4 regions of the Exiguobacterium sp. H66 genome follow, and region 2 is predicted to be linked to each of the others. Evidence: riboswitches for the same ligand, from Rfam matches in the RefSeq annotation. Region 2 holds a riboswitch; each other region holds the start of a gene.
What was found. Region 2 has a riboswitch for S-adenosylmethionine ahead of KNP88_RS12400 (2,3-diketo-5-methylthiopentyl-1-phosphate enolase). Riboswitches for the same ligand answer to the same signal wherever they lie in the genome.
Positions count from the first base shown of each region.

Region 1: another riboswitch for S-adenosylmethionine. It lies ahead of KNP88_RS09135 (Na+/H+ antiporter NhaC family protein); the one in region 2 lies ahead of KNP88_RS12400 (2,3-diketo-5-methylthiopentyl-1-phosphate enolase).
Region 3: another riboswitch for S-adenosylmethionine. It lies ahead of KNP88_RS03915 (methionine ABC transporter ATP-binding protein); the one in region 2 lies ahead of KNP88_RS12400 (2,3-diketo-5-methylthiopentyl-1-phosphate enolase).
Region 4: another riboswitch for S-adenosylmethionine. It lies ahead of metK (methionine adenosyltransferase); the one in region 2 lies ahead of KNP88_RS12400 (2,3-diketo-5-methylthiopentyl-1-phosphate enolase).

Region 1 is NZ_JACSMQ010000004.1:246,788-251,719, reverse strand. It holds gene KNP88_RS09150 (histidine phosphatase family protein) at 1-194, opposite strand, end outside; gene KNP88_RS09145 (alpha/beta hydrolase) at 241-1,200, opposite strand; gene KNP88_RS09140 (metal ABC transporter solute-binding protein, Zn/Mn family) at 1,370-2,338, shown strand; SAM riboswitch class I at 2,418-2,521, shown strand; gene KNP88_RS09135 (Na+/H+ antiporter NhaC family protein) at 2,602-3,909, shown strand; gene KNP88_RS09130 (hypothetical protein) at 3,953-4,153, opposite strand; gene KNP88_RS09125 (aldo/keto reductase) at 4,312-4,932, shown strand, end outside.
Region 2 is NZ_JACSMQ010000007.1:151,628-156,559, reverse strand. It holds gene mtnA (S-methyl-5-thioribose-1-phosphate isomerase) at 1-751, opposite strand, end outside; gene mtnK (S-methyl-5-thioribose kinase) at 748-1,917, opposite strand; SAM riboswitch class I at 1,994-2,096, opposite strand; SAM riboswitch class I at 2,301-2,402, shown strand; gene KNP88_RS12400 (2,3-diketo-5-methylthiopentyl-1-phosphate enolase) at 2,483-3,673, shown strand; gene KNP88_RS12395 (2-hydroxy-3-keto-5-methylthiopentenyl-1-phosphate phosphatase) at 3,670-4,329, shown strand; gene KNP88_RS12390 (methylthioribulose 1-phosphate dehydratase) at 4,326-4,932, shown strand, end outside.
Region 3 is NZ_JACSMQ010000002.1:113,329-118,260, reverse strand. It holds gene KNP88_RS03925 (PLP-dependent cysteine synthase family protein) at 1-796, shown strand, start outside; gene KNP88_RS03920 (bifunctional cystathionine gamma-lyase/homocysteine desulfhydrase) at 789-1,955, shown strand; SAM riboswitch class I at 2,015-2,121, shown strand; gene KNP88_RS03915 (methionine ABC transporter ATP-binding protein) at 2,200-3,222, shown strand; gene KNP88_RS03910 (methionine ABC transporter permease) at 3,219-3,884, shown strand; gene KNP88_RS03905 (MetQ/NlpA family ABC transporter substrate-binding protein) at 3,917-4,744, shown strand; gene KNP88_RS03900 (MDR family MFS transporter) at 4,817-4,932, shown strand, end outside.
Region 4 is NZ_JACSMQ010000002.1:58,795-63,726, forward strand. It holds gene KNP88_RS03625 (GNAT family N-acetyltransferase) at 5-493, opposite strand; gene metK (methionine adenosyltransferase) at 635-1,843, opposite strand; SAM riboswitch class I at 1,972-2,098, opposite strand; gene pckA (phosphoenolpyruvate carboxykinase (ATP)) at 2,331-3,899, shown strand; gene KNP88_RS03640 (EAL and HDOD domain-containing protein) at 3,967-4,932, opposite strand, start outside.

The DNA of each region.
Region 1 (4,932 bases), on a different contig from region 2:
ATTTCAGCAGTTTCGACAGCTCGCGATAGCGGACTTGAAATCAAGACGTCCCACTGTTCTTCTGCCAGGTAGGCAGCACTGAGAGCCGCCTGTTTTCTACCGGTCTCGTTAAGCGGTATATCTTCACGTCCTTGAATCCGCTCGTTTAAGTTCCAGTCCGTTTGACCGTGTCGTACTAAACAAATTTCCGTCATATTGCAGTCTCCTTCTAAAGAAATATGACTGATTGTATCATGTTTCCTAATGAAGCGCCTCTCGTTTCGGTAAGACAAGCACTTGACAACTGAAGGCTTCGATTCGTTCGAGCAAACGTTCAATTTTGAGTGGATTTTCAGTTTGGGCAAAGCTCGCCAGCGAATGTGTACCATTCGGGAAAGAGAATAATCGAACATCCGCCCCGACATCCGCCCCCTTCTCAACAAAGTGGAGTGCTTGAGCAAACGGGACAATCGGATCCTTTTTTCCGTGCAGCAACATGATCGGCGGCGAGTCGGAACTTAAATGTGTCGCCGGGGAGACACGCATCATCAACTGTCGCCATTCTTCACGTCCACCCCCATAAAACTTGATATGGGCAATCCAGGTTTGAATGAATTTAAATAACAGAAAATTCGTCGGCGGATACAAGGCGATGACTCCACTGATTAAAGGAAGATGCGCCTCCGCCTGTTCGCCGATAAATTCAGTCGGGGCAAGCGCCGTCGTCAACATTAGGGCTCCACCTGCTGAATCACCCCATAAAAGCATGCGACCGCGCGCGATACGTAACTCATCCGCTTGTTGATTTAAAAAACATAAGGCATCTCGAACATCTTCAAGGTTGTCCGGAAAATAGCTGCCATCCTCAAATAAACGATAGTCGATGCTGCAAACGGCAATCCCGAGTTCTAAAAACCGGTCGATGATTGGAGCAAAACTAAACACATCATCACGGTTTCCACGAACGAATGCGCCGCCATGAGCATAAATCGCGACCGGAAACGGCCCTTCTCCCGGCGGATAATAGATATCTAACGTCAAGTCCTGCTGATTGACCGTCTTGTATAAAAGATTTCGTGGTGCTAATTGCTTTTCGGTAAGCGGCAAGACCGGCTCCGTCCATCTGAGTAAGGCTCCATAATTATTCCAAATGCTCGCACCAGCAGCAGCCGTCGTCAAAATAGCGGCGCCACCCATCAACCATGCTGTTTCACGTTTCACCTCATCACCTCCAAGGCTCATTCCGATTTCACTTCTATTCTTCTCTTACCCGATTTATTTTGAACTAGAACTTCACAACATTCCGACTTGACGCTTTAATTTCCGTCGGATATAGTTAGAAAGTCCAAATCGGAACAATTACGTTTTAATTATCTTGGAGGGTTCACATATGAAAAAAATCATTCCAGCGTTAACCATCGCGACAGTAACTGCCAGTCTGCTCGCCGCATGCGGCTCATCGACTTCAAATTCAGAAGAAGACGGTAAATTGCAAATTTATACGTCGACATTCGCGACTGCGGCAATTGCAAAAGAAATCGGCGGCACAGACGTCCAGGTCGAATTAATCGTTCCCCCTGGCGCCGACCCGCATTCGTATGAGCCGACTCCGAAGCAATTGACGACGATTGCGAAAGGCGATCTATTTTTACTTACCGGCACAACCCTTGAGCCGTACTCTGAAAAGATTAAGGAAAGTTTAGCCGGTAATTCCATTCGTTTTGTCGAGACAAGTAAAAATATCGACTTACTCGAGGCTTCCGCTTCGCTTCATACGCACGAAGAAGACGCACACGATGACCATGATGATCACGAGGCTGAAGAAGAGTCGCACGATCATGGACAATACGATCCGCATGTTTGGCTCGACCCGAACAACGCCAAGAAAATGGCTGACTCGATTACGACCGCGTTAGCAAAGGAAGCACCTGACCGGAAGGAAACGTTTGATAAAAACCTCGCACTCTTTAACAAACAAGCAGATGAACTCGACCAAAATTTACAAAAAGCTGTTGACTCCGGTTCGAAAAAGGAGCTTCTCGTCACGCATGCCGCATACGGGTACTTGGCGGAACGTTACGGTTTCACGCAACTGCCGATTGCCGGTATCTCGCCGTCTGACGAACCGTCCCAAAAACAGCTGGCTGCCATCGTCAAGGAAGCAGAGATGCATGACTTAAACTATATCGCCTTCGAAGAGACGGTGTCGCCAAAGGTCGCCCGTGTCATCCAAAAAGAAATCGGTGCCGAATCGATTACGATTCATAACCTCGAGTCCGTCGCAAAAGATCAACAAGATAAATCGTACTTTGATTTGATGAACGAAAACGTGACGACGCTCAAACAAGCACTGCAGTAAGGTACAGTTGACAAGCATTAAAAGATACGTTAGGGTAATAAACGTGTTTTAAACAACGACTAAACAACTAAATGACTTCTTTTTATCGCGAGAAACGGAGGGACTGGCCCAATGATGTTTCGGCAGCGGACGATTGATTCGTACTGTGCCAAATCCAGCAAGCTATGGCTTGAGAGATAAGAAGAGCGTCTTTTTCAGTAAAGACCTCCTTCTTTCTTGCGAAGGGGTCTTTTTTTGTATGCTGAAGAAATGGAGTGATTCACATGAACGAAACGGTTACGCCGAACAAATGGGCGTTGTTGCCCTTGTTCGTTTTCCTTGTATTATTCATCGGTGCAGGAATCTTCTATAACGACTTTTACAAATTCCCAATTTTAATTGCAGCTTTAATCGCCTTGATTTTTGCTGCTGCGACATCTAAGGGAGACATCAACCAGACCGTCGAGCGGATTGCCCGCGGTGCCGGAAATCCGGACATCATGATCATGGTCTTCATCTTTTTACTCGCCGGCACATTTTCTGGAACAGCGAATGCAATCGGAGCCATTGATGCGACCGTCAACGCTGCACTCAGTTTCCTACCCCAGTCTCTTTTAATGAGTGGATTGTTCATCATTGCCGCTTTCATCTCGATGGCGATGGGAACTTCGACCGGCACAATCGCTGCCCTTGCACCGATCGCACTCGGGATTCATGACGCGACGGGCGTCAATGTCGCACTCGCCGCTGCTGCCGTCGTCGGTGGAGCAATGTTCGGTGATAACTTATCGTTTATCTCAGATACGACAATCGCCGCTGTCCGGACACAAAAAACGAACATGCGTGATAAATTCAGAACGAACTTTTTAATCGTCTTGCCTGCTGCCGTCATCACTGTCATCTTACTCGCTTTCGTGTCAGGTTCCGGAGATGTCGTCGAAGCGAAAGCATTTGAATTTTATAAGCTGATTCCGTATCTTTCCGTCATCGTGCTCGCCCTCTTTGGTGTCAACGTCATTCTCGTCTTACTCGGCGGGACGTTATTGACAGGCATCATCGGAATGATCGACGGTAGTTTCGGAGTAAGTGGGTTTGTCCTCGCGATGTCTGACGGATTGATGGGGATGGCAGAAATCTCAATCTTGACGTTGCTGATGGGTGGACTCGTCAGCCTGATCACCTATAACGGTGGAATTGCTTATCTCAAAGAAACGCTGACACGAAAGATTTCGAAACGCCGGGGAGCTGAGTTCAGTATGGCTGCCCTCGTCAGTGCAACGAATCTCGCAACAGCAAATAATACGATTTCGATTCTTGTCGCCGGTCCGCTCGCTGCTGAAATCGCGGATACGTATGACATCGACCGGAAAAAGTCAGCCAGTATCCTCGACCTCTTTTCCTGTGGTGTTCAAGGAATCATCCCGTACGGAGCGCAACTTTTGATTGCCGCTGAATTGACGAAAACGGCGTCACCCGAACTGATTCCTTATTTGTTCTATCCATTTTTACTGTTCGTTTGTGGATCACTGGCAATCTTCTTCGGCTTCCCACGCCGGAAGAGCGATGCCGCACAGAAAAACAACATGTCGTAAAACAAACAACCCCCGTCGCTTCGTCTGCGACGGGGGGTTCACTTTATTTCTGTTTTTCTTGACGATTCAAAATGAAATAGGCAATCGCCGGAAGCGGAAATTGAACGAGTCCTGCTCCACCCCATACCCACGGATTGCGTCCTGTCTTGCGGGCACCAAGGAAGAGGAACGTGGCTTGAGCACCTAATAGTGCTGCGATGCTTGTCCAGACTCCTTTTGGTACTTTTTTAATCGATTTCACCATGATATTACACCTCTCTTCGTTTATGCATCAGTAGACTTTCTTCTCTTTCCCAGTCTATATTCCCTGCTTATGAGCATCAAAACAGATGTTCCGCTAAGTTCATGCTAAACTGAACAGGCAAATCCATATTCTAGTTTCATTGAAGGAGGAGTATATACATGCAATACGCAAAACTTTCAAATGGTATCACGATTCCACAGATCGGGTTCGGTGTCTGGCAAGTCGATGAAGAGACGGAAGCACCGGCTGCCGTCGCAGAAGCACTTCGCGTCGGTTACCGTCATATCGATACGGCTGCCGTCTACAAAAACGAACGTGGTGTCGCAAAAGGAATCAAAGAAAGCGGCGTGAAACGTGAAGAACTCTTCTTGACGTCTAAAGTTTGGAACGATGACATTCGTGCCGGACGGACGAAAGAGGCTTTCGCTGAGTCACTTGAGCGACTAGAAACAGATTATCTCGATCTTTATCTCATTCACTGGCCTGTCGAAGGTTATGTCGAAGCATGGAAAGCCATGGTCGAGCTGTACGAAGCAGGTAAAATTAAAGCAATTGGTGTTTCGAACTTTAAAGAACATCATCTCGATACGCTTGCTGAAGAAGGACTCATGACGCCGATGATTAACCAAGTCGAGCTTCACCCACAACTTCCACAGCATGAATTGCATGAATACTTGCAGGATCACAGCATTCAAGTCGAAGCATGGAGCCCACTCATGCAAGGTAAGTTCCTTGAAATCAATGATTTCAAAGAGATTGCTGAAAAACATGGTAAGAGC
Region 2 (4,932 bases):
ACGTCCCGATTTTATTGGCTGTATCCCCATTCCGGGTAATCCGGTCCGCGCCGACGATGATGGCGGTGATCTGCTTTTCCTTGATCGTATGTGCGACCATATTGTCCGTGATCAAGGTGACGTCAATCCCTGCCCGTTGCAGCTCCCATGTCGTCAAACGTGCCCCCTGCAACAAAGGTCGGGTTTCCGACGCATAGACGGATAACGGGATGCCTTGTTCTTTCGCAAGATAAAACGGGGCCAGTGCCGTCCCGTACGCCGCTGTCGCAATCGATCCGGCGTTACAAATCGTCAACACCCGGTCTCCCGCTTGAAACAGCTCCAACGCATGCACACCGATTTGCCGTGACGTCTTGGCATCGGCTTCATAAAGGGCGATTGCTTTTTGTTCCAGACGTTTCGGCAGTTCCTCGAGTGTTGTGCTCGAAAGGATAAGCTGATTCAGCGCATCAAGTACGTTCCGCAAATTGACGGCGGTCGGCCGGGTCGCCAGTAATTCCGCCGATACCGTCAACAGTTTTTGTTTGACCTCGTCAAGCGATCCCGTCGTCCGAAACGCTTCCTGCACGAGGACGAAACCACCAAACAGACTGATTGCCGGCGCCCCCCGGACACGAAGTTGTTTAATCGCCTCGACCGCTTGCGCCAAATCATGAATGACTTCGTACCGTTCTTCTTGCGGAAGACGGGTCTGGTCAAGGATTTTTAAGCACGCCCGCTCATAGATGACACTACGGATAAACTCGCTCATCGGCTCAATTCCTCCGTCACGTCGAAATTCCGGAGGTCCGTAAACGTCTTACATTCGCCGCGCCGTTTAATCAATGCCGTCCCGAGGCGTAGGGCATGACGTTTCCGTTCAAGGCGCGTCGCCGCATCCGGAATTTGTTCCAAATCAGCGACCGGTGCCAAACCAATCGTCCGCCGGATCAGTTCACAACCGGCGAAACCAAGCGCGTCTTGGAGAATTGTACTGAGGACATCATCGACAAGCCCGGGTACCGTCCGGAAAGGTTCGACGGCTTCCCGTTCCCAAAGTGCCGTGAACGTCGAAGCAAACGTCAGCCAGAACGTATCGATATCCTTCACCCGCGTCTCCCGCAACTCAGCATAGTTCGGATACGCCGCAAAGCAGAGGTGGGCAATGAACTGACCGACATCAAACCCGAACGGTCCGTAAAAAGCGAACTCCGGATCGATGATTTTCGTTTCGCCCGCGGAAGCAAAAATGCTTCCTGTATGTAAATCCCCGTGTAATAAGGCTTCCCCTTTCGTGATGAACAACGTTTCGAGCTTCGCCACTTCCCTCTTCAGTTTTTCGTCCTGCCAGAGCTGCTGTACGTCTGTTTCCAAGCCGCTCTCGATGTTGTTTGTTTCCGCGTCGTAAAACGGATCCGTAAAGATTAACTTTTCCGTGATGTCGCATAAATCCGGGTTGTAATAGTCACGTGCGACCTGTTTTTTTCCGACTGGACCGAGCGCAAAATCTGACGTGAAAAATAACGTCCGTGCCAAGTATGAACCGACATGCTCTGCAAGGAGCGGATACGTTTCGCCTGCGAGCAATCCCATCCGAACGATTTGCAGGTGCGACAAGTCCTCCATCACTGTATACGCTTCTTCATGACTGGCATGAAAGACCCGTGGAACGAATGGCGTCGCGTATTTTGCGAATTCCTTCAGTGCCAACTGTTCGATCCAGGCCCGCTCGAGTGACAAGGGCCAGCTTTCCCCGACGACTTTTGCATAAGGTAATGCCTGCTTCAAGATCAAACGTTCTTTCCCTGCCTGAATCCGAAAGACTAAGTTCAAGTTCCCGTCGCCGATTTCTTCTGCCGTCGCTTCTTCCTGTCCGATGAGTCCGAGTTCCCGGACACGTTTAATGGCGTCCTGTTCTGTAAATGCTTGATATGCCATCTTGCTTCCCCCTTCATTTCTACACAAAAAAACGCCGCTTTTCGTCATAGAAAAGAGGCGCGGGGTATCATCCGTCCTCTTATCTCTCAGACGAATGTCTGTTGGATGTAGCACCGTGCCGGATGGTCGGTTGCTGCGGCGTCTTCGGGCCAATTCCCTCTGCCAACTCACGATAAGAGTCATATGTGGTTGTGGTGTTCGATGTTGATTCGAATATTACGCCCGTCTTAAATCATCTGTCAATTCCAATTTTTAGTGAAAAACCATTTAAAAGACCGCCATCTATAGAAGTTGATTTCAAAAAAAATAAATTTTCAAAAAATTATTTGACATCACGTCCATCTCATGTAAAAATTGCAATTAGATTTCACAATTTCATCCAATTCTTATCAAGAGCAGACGGAGGGACGAGCCCTATGATGTCGCAGCAACCGACCAGTTGGCACGGTGCTAATTCTTGCAGCTAACACGCTGACAGATAAGAGTCCACGCGCAATTTTTCATGGTCTCTTGTCATTGACGAGGGGCCATTTTTGTATTTTTTAACAAGGGAGAGACGACGATCATGGCGTACATTACCGCAACTTACCACCTCGGCGTGACCGATCAGTTACCAAAACGGGCAGAGCAAATCGCCCTCGGTCTGACGGTCGGCTCATGGACCGATTTGAATCACTTGGAACAACAACAGCTTGAATCCTTTAAAGGACAAGTCGTCCATACGGAAGAACACGACGGGAAAGGATATGTCACGATCCGTTATCCGGAACACAACGTCTCACGGGACTTTTCGGCGATTTTGACGACCGTCTTCGGCAAGCTGTCACTCGACGGTCAAATCAAACTGACGGATCTTCAGCTTCCCGCTTCGTTCACACCGGATTTCCCCGGTGCTAAATTTGGCATCGAGGGCGTCCGCCAGTTGATCCAAGTCCATGACCGCCCCCTGTTGATGAGCATCTTCAAAGGCGTCATCGGACGGGACCTCGTTTTTTTACGGGAACAACTGGAAGCCCAGCTCGCCGGCGGGATTGATCTCGTCAAGGATGACGAAATTTTATACGACAATCCGCTGACACCGGCACTCGACCGGGCGCGGATCGGACGGGAAGTCCTCGATGCACACTATGAACAGACCGGTAAACGGGCCCTTTATGCGATTACGTTGAGTGGTCCGGTCTTCCGCTTGAAAGAGCAGGCGAAACGACTGGTCGAAGCCGGAGCGACAGCCCTCCTGCTCAACACGTTTACATACGGGCTTGATGTCTTGCGGGAACTGGCAGCCGATCCGGAAATCCCGGTCCCGATCTTTAATCATCCGGCGTTGAGCGGTGCCTTGATCGCCAGTCCCGAGTACGGGATTGCTGCCCCGGTCCTGCTCGGAACGTTGCCGCGGATTGCCGGTGCCGACTTGACACTGTTCCCGTCGCCATATGGGAATGTCGCCCTCGCCAAAGACCTGGCCCGCGGGATTGCCGTCGAAGCGACCCGAATCGGTGAGACCAAAGCAATTCTCCCGGTCCCGTCCGCCGGAATCCACCCGGGTCTCGTCGCCCAGCTTGTTCGTGATTTCGGCGTCGATTCCGTCATCAATGCCGGGGGCGGTGTCCACGGTCATCCGCAAGGTGCTGCGGCCGGAGTCATCGCTTTCCGCCAGGCACTGGACGCAGCACTGGCCGGCGAATCACTGACAAGTGCCGCCCGCCGGCACGAGGAATTACGTGTCGCCCTCGATGCTTGGGGGATCACGAAATGACGATCCGGATTTTATGTGACTTTGATGGAACGGTAACGGAGCACGATAATATCATCGCCTTGATGCAGGAGTTCGCTCCGCCGGAAAAATTTGAACCGTTAAAACAAGGTGTGCTCGACCGGTCGCTCTCGATTCAGTCCGGCATCGGACAGATGTTTCAGCTGCTTCCGTCCAGTCAAAAACAGGACTACATTGATTTCTTGATGAAACGGGCGGTCATTCGTCCCGGCTTCGACACCTTGCTCGCCTTTGCCAAATCAAACGAGATTGATTTTTCCATCGTCAGCGGCGGGATCGACTTTTTTGTCCAGCCGATTCTTGCGGATGTACTGACGGACGAAGCGATTTATTGCAACGGCAGTGACTTCAGACAGGAGACGGTTCAAATCGAATGGCCGCATGCCTGCGACGCAGCCTGTACAAATCAATGCGGCTGTTGCAAAACCTCGATCGCCCGGAAGCTGAAGCAGAACGGTGACACAATCATCGCGATCGGCGACTCCGTAACAGATTTTGAACTGGCTAAGCAGGCGGATCACGTTTATGCACGGGATTATCTGATCACGCTATGTGAACAGCACAGCATCCCGTATACGCCGTTTGAAAACTTTCATGACATATTGAATCATCTGCAGACAAAGGTGGTGTACACATGACCTTCTTAAAACGATATGAAGAATTACGTGCCGTCAAACAGGAACTTGCAGCACGCGACTGGTTCCCCGGCACAAGCGGCAATCTCGCCATCCGGACAGCCGATCAACCGACTGAATTTCTCGTGACGGCAAGCGGGAAGGACAAACGGCAGGATACACCGGACGACTTCGTCCATGTCGACGCGTCCGGTCAACTGATCGGCGAACAGACGGGTCGTCCCTCTGCCGAAACATTGCTCCACGTCGAGGTCTTCAACCGAACGACTGCCGGGTGTTCCCTTCACGTCCATACGATTGACAATAATGTCATTTCGGAACTGTACGGCGATCAAGGCGAGATTCGGTTTGCCGGTCAGGAAATCATCAAGGCACTCGGCCGTTGGGAAGAAGATGCGGAAGTTCGTGTGCCGATTATCCCGAACCATGCCGACATTCCGACGCTTGCCGCTGCCTTTGCAGCACATGTACATGCCGAGAGCGGCGTCGTCCTGATTCGCAATCACGGCATCACCGTCTGGGCACCGACTGCCTTTGAAGCGAAAAAACAGTTGGAAGCATTCGAGTTTTTGTTCAGTTACACCTTAAAACTACAAACGTGCCGAC
Region 3 (4,932 bases), on a different contig from region 2:
AGACCGCCTCGGTATCCAACTCGTTGATGCCGCAATCGAACAGGGGTACGTGACACCAGGCGGAACGATCATCGAACCGACTGCCGGCAACACCGGCATCGGTTTGGCGCTCGCCGCTAAAAAATATGACTTACAAGTCATTTGTGTCGTCCCGGAAAAGTTCAGTCAAGAGAAACAGACGTTGATGCGGGCACTCGGCGCGACTGTCGTCAACACGCCGACTGAACTCGATATGCAGGGCGCAATCGATAAGGCAAAGGAACTCGGACAAACGATTCCGAACAGTTATGTGCCACTCCAATTCGAAAACGAAGAAAATTCGGTCACCTATCAGCGGACACTTGGTCCGGAGCTTGTGGCGGAACTTAGTCACATCGACTGGTTCGTCGCCGGATGCGGATCAGGTGGGACGTTTGCCGGAACGACGGCTTTCTTAAAAGAACGCTTCGGGACAAAAGGGGCAATCGTCGAACCGGAAGGCTCCGTCCTCAACGGAGGGCCAGCCGGACCGCATAAAACAGAAGGAATCGGGACAGCCAAATGGCCGAGTCTCGTTTCTCGTGATTTAGTTGATGAAATTCATACGATTTCTGATTCGGATGCTTTTACGAAGGTCCATGAACTGGCGGCACGTGAAGGGTTACTCGTCGGCAGTTCAGCAGGAGCGGCACTCGCCGCGGCGCTCGATATCGCCCAGCGCCATCCGGGAAGTACGATTGTCACCGTCTTCGCAGACAGTGCAGAACGGTATTTGAGCCAACAAATCTTTGAAAAGGTGGACGAGACACATGCGTAAAAAAACAACGTTGATTCACGGAGGAACGGGTGTAGACAAGGCAACGGGTGCCGTTACACCGCCAATCTATCAAACGAGCACATATAAGCAAGAAAAAATCGGTCAATTAAAAGACGGGTATGAGTACTCGCGCACAGCAAACCCGACGCGGACGAGCATCGAACGATTGATTGCCGATCTTGAAGGAGGCGTCCGTGGATTCGCGTTCGGATCAGGAATGGCGGCGATCCATGCTGTCTTCAATCTGCTTCAGTCTGGCGACCACATCGTCATGACGGACGACGTCTACGGCGGAACGTTCCGCTTGATGCAACGTGTCCTACCGAAGTTCAACATCGAAGTGACATTCGTCGATACGACGGATCTCAGCGCGACGGAAGCGGCGATTCAGGACAACACGAAGATGCTCTACGTCGAGACACCGACGAACCCGTTATTAAAAGTGACGGACATCGAAGCGATCGCAGCCATCACGCGTCGTCACGACTTGAAGCTCGTCGTCGACAACACGTTCGCGACACCATACTTGCAACAACCAATCGCGCTTGGGGCAGATATCGTGCTGCATAGTGCAACGAAATACATCGGCGGCCATTCGGACGTCGTCGCAGGGCTTGTCGTCGTCAACGATGATACGCTCGGCGAAGAACTCCACTTCATCCAAAACTCGACGGGTGGAATTCTCGGACCGCAAGACAGCTTCTTGCTTGTCCGTGGATTACGGACGCTCGGTATCCGGATGGAAGCGATCGAAGAGACAGCACATGAACTTGTCAGCTTCCTGCAAGCGCAAGACGTCGTCTCGAACATCTTCTACCCGGGACTTGCATCGCATCCCGGTCATGCGATCCAGCAAAAACAAGCGACTGGTTTCGGCGGGATGATCAGCTTTGATGTCGGTTCAGCTGCAAATGCAGAGAAACTTGTGGAAGCATCACACTTCTTCACGCTTGCTGAAAGCTTAGGGGCGGTCGAAAGTTTGATTTCCGTTCCGGCACGGATGACACATGCATCGATTCCAGCAGAACGTCGGGCGGAACTCGGCATCACGGATGGTCTCGTCCGGATCTCGGTCGGACTTGAAGATGCAGAGGATTTGAAAGAAGATTTAACGCATGCTTTCAGTTTGCTCGAAAAAGTTTCTGAAAAAACTGTTTGACAAGCAAAATAACCCCTGCTAATATTCAAAATATATTAAAAACAACTAAATACCGATAACTCTTATCAAGAGTGGTGGAGGGACTGGCCCGATGAAACCCGGCAACCGCGGAATTTATTTCCGAAGTGGTGCTAATTCCAGCAGACGAACGTCTGCAAGATGAGAGCAAATGGTTTTGTGTACTGAAAGTGCGCGCGTTTGCTCTAAAACGTGCGCACTTTTTTTATGTTTAGGAGGGACAGTAGTGATTCGTTTACAGGATGTAGGAAAGATTTATCGCTCGAAGCGCGGCGAAGTCGAAGCTGTCGCAAACGTCGATCTCACGATTGAGCGCGGCGAAATTTTCGGAATAATTGGTTATTCCGGTGCAGGGAAGTCAACCTTGATTCGCCTGCTGAACATGTTAGAAGCACCGACAAGCGGTTCGATTCAAATTGACGGTGTCGAGATGACGACGTTACGACCGAAAGAATTACGCGGCGTCCGGAAAAATGTCTCGATGGTCTTTCAGCACTTTAACTTGCTCTGGTCACGGACAGTCGAAGAAAATATCATGTTCCCGCTCGAACTCGGCGGATATCCGAGAGCACGCCGGAAAGAACGCGTCGCCGAACTGATTCAACTCGTCGGACTCGACGGCCGCGAAGGCGCTTATCCGTCACAACTATCCGGTGGACAAAAACAACGCGTCGGGATTGCCCGCGCACTGGCATCAAACCCGGACGTCTTATTATGTGACGAGGCGACAAGCGCCCTTGATCCGAAAACGACGGACTCGATCTTAGAGTTACTCGTCGACATCAATAAAAAACTAAAACTGACGATCGTCTTGATCACACACGAGATGCACGTCATTCAAAAAATCTGTCACCGGGTCGCCGTCATGGAGGCCGGAAAAATCGTCGAACAGGGTCCTGTTTCAGAAGTCTTCCGGCATCCGAAACAAGCGATGACAAAAGAATTCGTCAAACAACTGACGTCGTCTACAGAAAACGAGTTGACGTTCGCGAAACTTCGTGAGCGCTATCCGACAGGGAAAATCGTCCAGCTGACATTCGTCGGTTCGACAGCAGAAAGTCCGATCCTGGCAGAAGTCATGAAAGATTCGACCTTATTATTTAATATCATCGGCGGGAACGTCGGACAGACGCAAGACGGTGCACTCGGAACGTTGTTCATCCAACTGATTGGTGCGGCACATGAAACACAAGCGGTCATCGCGAAACTTCAATCGAGTGACGTGGAAGTGGAGGTGGATCACCGATGACGACATTCTTTAACGACCTCGATTGGGAAATGGTCTGGACGGCGACCGGCAGTACCGTTTATATGACAGCCGTCGCGGGTCTAGCGACTTTCATACTCGGTTTAATCATTGGTCTGTTGTTGTATGCGACGAATGAAGACTTATTGTTTAAGAACCGGGCACTGTATTCCGTGCTCAGCTTTTTAGTCAACATCTTCCGTTCGATTCCGTTTATTATATTGTTGATTTTATTGATTCCAGTGACGCTCATCATCGTCGGATCGTTCTTAGGACCAACAGCGGCACTTCCGGCACTGATTCTTGGGGCGGCACCGTTTTACGGGCGGATGGTCGAACTGGCACTGCGTGAAGTCGACAAAGGTGTCATCGAAGCAGCGGAATCGATGGGGGCAACGAAGTTCCAAATCATTTATAAAGTGTTGATTCCGGAAGCACTACCAGCGATCGTCTCCGGTATCACCGTCACGCTCGTCGCGCTCGTCGGTTACACGGCAATGGCCGGAGTAGTCGGAGGAGGCGGACTCGGGGACATGGCATATATCGAAGGTTTCCAGCGTTCTCAAAACGATGTCATCGCCATCGCGACATTGTTGATTCTCGTCATCGTCTTCATCATTCAAATTATTGGTGACCTGCTCGTAAAAGCAATCGATAAACGATAATACTATTTTAGTTAACTTGGGAGGAATTATTCATGAAACTTTGGAAAAAATTCGTCGGTACAGCAGCAGTATCCGTCTTAGCAGTCAGTCTTGCAGCATGCGGGGAAGAGTCGTCAGGAGACGACGCGAAGACACTTGTCATCGGTGCTTCAAACGTTCCCCATGCTGAAATCCTAGAGCACGTTCAAAAAGAGTATGAAGCAAAAGGCTACAAACTCGAAATCAAAAAGTTCCAAGATTATGTGTTGCCGAACAAGGCACTCGCTGAAAAAGAAATCGATGCAAACTATTTCCAACACGTTCCGTACCTTGAGCAACAGGAAAAAGAGAACAAATCTTATAAATTTGAAAATGCAGGCGGCGTCCACGTTGAACCGCTCGGTGTCTACTCAAAAAAATATAAGTCGCTTGACGAGTTACCGAAAGGTGCAACGATCTTGACGAGCTCAAACGTCGCGGAGCGTGGACGTGTCTTGACGTTCCTCCAAAACGAAGGCTTAATTAAGTTGAAAGACGGTAAGACGACAGATGCTCAGCTTAGCGATATCGCGGAAAACCCGAAGAACATTGAGTTCAAAACGAATATCGAAGCGTCACTCTTGCCGCAAGCGTACAAAAACAATGAAGGCGATGCTGTCCTCATCAACACGAACTACGCGATTGATAACGGTTTGAACCCGTTAGAAGACACGATTGCCCTTGAAGATGAGTCTTCACCATACGTCAACATCATCGTCACGCGTGAAGGTGATGAAAAAGACGAGCGTGTGACGGCATTGCTCGATATCTTACACGAGAAAAAGACACAGGATTGGATTACGAAAGAATATAAAGGGGCCGTCGTTCCGGTCAGCAAATAATTCACTCGAATGATGCATTCTTCCTATATAATGGAAGAATGCATTATTTTTTTAGTTGAAGGGGGATTCTAGGTGCACCGTTTACGACAGTTACATCCGCTGACGATCGGCGTCCTGCTCGGAACATTTTTCTCACGGCTCGGGACGTTCATCACGATGCCATTCTTTGCGATTTATTTATCGACGGT
Region 4 (4,932 bases), on a different contig from region 2:
ATTTTCATTCATATATACGTTTTAAGCGTGTCACAGGTTCCACTTGACCGAAAATTTCTTCAGTCGTTTCACTTTCTTCTCTAAAACCGAAAGAGACTAGAAACTGGCGCGCTTTATAGTTTCGTGATTCAACGTAGACTTCAATCGGGGAAGCACCTTGGTGTTCAAGTTCACGAATCAACTTTCGTCCAATCCCATTTTGTTGATATTTCGGTAGTACATACAAGCGAACGATTTCCCACGTGCCGTCAACATCGATCGCATGGATGAAACCGACGATTTCTTCCTCGATAATGGCGACATTGAAATATTCTCCCCGCGCTTCCTCCGCCGTCCGAATTGCTCGAACGACTTTTTCTTGCGGATACGCCTCTTGTACGAAATGGGCTTTCGAGCTTTCCGAATAAATCTCTTCGTACGTATCCATCCAAGAGGTAATGGCAATATCATGAATGCGTGCCGCATCAGTAGGAATTGCTTCGCGTATCTCCATATCGGACTCCCCCTTTTTTCCGTTTACCGGTACATGTTCTTTTACCCTTTTCTAGAAAAATCATTCGTTTCCCTGCAAAGTTCGAGACAAACAAAAAAAGTTCAGAAACAAACTCATGCGAGTCTGCTTCTGAACTGAAAATTAAGCGAATCGTTTCGCTTGTTCTTCAAGAATTGCTGCTTTATCTGTTTGCTCCCATGGTAATTCGATATCTGTACGACCGAAATGACCATAAGCTGCTGTCTGACGATAAATCGGACGGCGGAGATCAAGCATGTTGATGATCCCTGCTGGGCGAAGATCGAAGTTTTCAGCAACGAGTTCGACGAGTTGTGCTTCTGGAAGTTTACCTGTTCCAAACGTATCAACTGCAATCGATACTGGGTGCGCGACACCAATCGCGTACGCAAGTTGAACTTCTGCTTTATCTGCAAGACCAGCAGCTACGAGGTTTTTCGCGACGTAACGTGCTGCATATGCTGCAGAACGGTCAACTTTTGTTGGATCTTTACCAGAGAATGCGCCGCCGCCATGACGTGCATATCCACCATACGTATCAACGATGATTTTACGTCCAGTTAATCCTGCATCACCTTGTGGTCCACCGATTACGAAGCGGCCTGTCGGGTTAATGAAGAACTTTGTTTCCGCATCGATGTATTCTGATGGAATCACAGGTGCGATGACATGCTCTTTCAGGTCTGCTTGGATTTGCTCAAGCGTCACTTCTTCTGCATGTTGTGTTGAGATGACGATTGTATCGACACGAACCGGTTCGTTATTCTCATTGTATTCTACAGTTACTTGCGTCTTACCATCCGGACGGAGGTAGTCAAGTTGTCCAGTTTTACGGACTTCTGCGAGACGACGAGCAAGTTTGTGTGAAAGTGAAATCGGAAGTGGCATCAATTCAGGCGTTTCTTTCGTTGCATAACCGAACATGAGACCTTGGTCCCCTGCACCGATTGCATCGATTTCTTCATCTGACATGCTACCTTCGCGTGCTTCAAGCGCTTGGTCAACACCGAGAGCGATATCTGCTGATTGCTCATCGATTGAAGTCAATACAGCACAAGTGTCTGCATCGAAACCATATTTAGCGCGTGTATAGCCAATCTCACGAATTGTTTCGCGAACGACTTTCGGGATATCGACATAAGTCGATGTCGTGATTTCACCTGCGACGAGGACAAGTCCTGTCGTGACAGATGTTTCAGCAGCGACACGAGCATTCGGATCGGCTGCGAGGATTGCATCTAAGATAGAATCCGAGATTTGGTCACAGATTTTATCCGGGTGACCTTCAGTAACTGACTCCGACGTAAATAGCCGGCGATTAAGGTTTGTCATGTTTGACCCTCCCAAAAAAGAATTTGACGGTGTACTCATTTCCCCTAGTTGAGTGGGACGGTAAAATGAAAAAAACCTCTCCATGTCCAAAAAATGGTCAGGGAAAGGTTGTGCGTTCTTCCTTTACCCTCTTATCGTTCGAAGTGTTTACTTCGCTTCAGGAGAGCACCTTTTCCTTCATTAATAGAATTCTTAATGTAGGACGGTTGCCGGGTTTCTTCGGGCCTTGTTCCCTCCACCTGCTCAGAATAAGAGTATCCGTTACGAATTACATGATATAAAGTTGTGACCACTCTGTCAAGCTACGTTTTAATTTCTAGTCGAAACTTTCCCGAAGAGATGTTAAACTGTTAATGCTGAAAGCGTTTCCAGAAAAATAGAAATCAGCGCTAAAAAAGGATTGCTCATCCTTTAGTATGTCATATATAATAAATGTGTCATACTAAATGCCAGAGCTAAACCAACGTAGGGGAAAGGTGGGGTCAGGATGCCGATGACGGTCCTGAATATCGAAGAGCTACTCAAGAAGGAGCATGTGTTCAAACAACTATCTGTTGCTGAGCTAGTCGAACATGCAATTCGTAACGAAGAAGGGGTTCTTGCTGAAAATGGCGCTCTGTCTGTAGAAACGGGGAAATTTACAGGTCGTTCACCTAAAGACAAGTTCATTGTTCGCGATCAGTCATGCGAGTCACATATCGATTGGGGCCATGTCAATCAACCGATGGAAGCAGACAACTTCGAGCAACTTTTACAAAAAGTTCTTCGCTACATGAATGAAGCAGATCAGCTCTACTACACAGAAGCTGCTGCTGGTGCAGACACTCATTTTACCCTTCCGGTTCGGATCGTGACACAATATGCTTGGCATAATTTGTTTGCAAAACAACTATTTTTGCGTGAATATCCGACAGAAGCTGCTTTTGAGCCTTTCACGGTTATTTATGCGCCTCACTTCAAAGCAGATCCGAAAGTCGATGGAACGAATTCCGAAACGTTCATCGCCATGTCATTCGAACATCGGATTGTCTTAATCGGTGGAACGGAATATGCGGGCGAAATCAAAAAATCGATTTTCTCTGTCATGAACTACCTTTTACCTCAACGAGACGTCTTATCGATGCATTGCTCGGCTAACGTCGGTCATGAGGGTGACGTCGCTTTATTCTTCGGATTATCCGGTACTGGTAAGACCACACTGTCTGCTGACGACAGTCGTCAATTGATTGGTGACGATGAGCACGGGTGGTCCAACGACGGCGTCTTCAATATCGAAGGTGGCTGTTACGCAAAAACGGTCAACCTATCGCGCGAAAAAGAACCACAAATCTTTGATGCGATTCGTTTTGGCACTGTCCTCGAAAACGTCGTCCTCGATGATGCACGAATTCCTGACTATGATGATACGTCGAAAACGGAAAACACACGGGCCGCTTATCCGATTACAGCGATTGATAATATTGCAGTACCATCACGCGCCGGACATCCGAAAACGATTGTCTTTTTAACAGCTGATGCTTACGGCGTCCTGCCGCCAATCAGTAAGTTGACGAAGGAGCAAGCGATGTATCACTTCTTATCCGGGTATACATCGAAGTTAGCCGGGACAGAGCGTGGCGTAACAGAACCGGAAGCGACATTCTCGACATGCTTCGGTTCGCCTTTCTTACCGCTCATTCCTGAAAAATATGCAACGATGCTCGGTGAGCTCATCGACCGGCACGGTGTCACGGTCTACCTCGTCAATACAGGCTGGACGGGTGGCGCATATGGGACGGGAAGTCGGATGAAGCTTTCCTATACACGGACGATGGTCAATGCAGCTGTCAACGGCACGCTCGCTGATATCCCGACGGAAGAGCATCCGATTTTCGGGCTACACATGCCGCTCGAAGTCCCTGGTGTCCCAAGCGACTTGCTCAATCCTGTCAAAGTTTGGTCGGATGCTGATGCGTATGAACAACAAGCACGGGCTTTGGCAACTAAATTCAAACAAAATTTCACACGGTTCGACAGTGCAACTACTGAAATCAAATCAGCAGGGCCACGTGTTTAATTAAATTAAGATAATTAAAAGGCACCAGACACTGTATGTTCAGTGAGCTGGTGCCTTTTAACGTCCATCAGACGATTGAATCTTCTTCATCCGGTTGCAGATGAAGTTCTTTTTTAGTCAACCAATCTTGACTCTCTTTTAATAGTGCATAGGCACGCTGTTTTGAAATACCAAAACGATGGGTTAGTTTTTCAAACTGTTCAAATTCACCACGGTCGGCACTAATCGCGAGCAATAAACAATCACGAAACGGGTGATCTTTTCCTTGTAACACGATTTTCAACGTCGACTCGATTGGTAATTGATCAATGATTTCATCAATATCGACTGACAGTAATGCATCGATATGCGAGAGTAAGCCAATCATGTAGGCACTTTCCGGACGTAACGTCTTTGTTTCAAGTGCAAATAACTCGCATAGCTTGGCACAATGCAGTGAAGAACGTAACAACTCGTCTGACCACTTGTACGGACTCGCAAGTCGCATCTCTCGTAAAACGATTAACGAAATCCAACTTTTAAGTTGTGAAAACCCGAGCAGTGAAATCGCTTGACGAACGGATTCGACGGTATTTCGAAGACCAATCCCGGGAGAATTGATAAGCTGAAGGACTTGCACACTAATGTATGGATTTCCTTCGATTTCATCAACGACTTGATCATAATACTCATCTGATTCGAGCCACTTCAACATCTTTAACAATACAGGCAATTGTGGCGGAACAGCCTTCCCTTTCATCAGCATCGGTTTTGCATAAAAGTAGCCTTGGAACCAGTCATACCCCATGCTCAAGCTACGCAGATGATCTTCATGCGTTTCGACACGCTCTGCCAACAAACGGATATGCGGATAGTTTCGTTTAACGATATGTAAAATCGCACTTTGTTCACGTGGGTTGATTGCTTCGATATCAATTTTTATTAAATCAATTAAATCAAACAACTCTGGACCATGATTTCGTAATAAATCCGTCACGAAATCATCCAAGGCCAATTGAAATCCAGCCTCTTTCCATTTTTTCAAAACCGACAG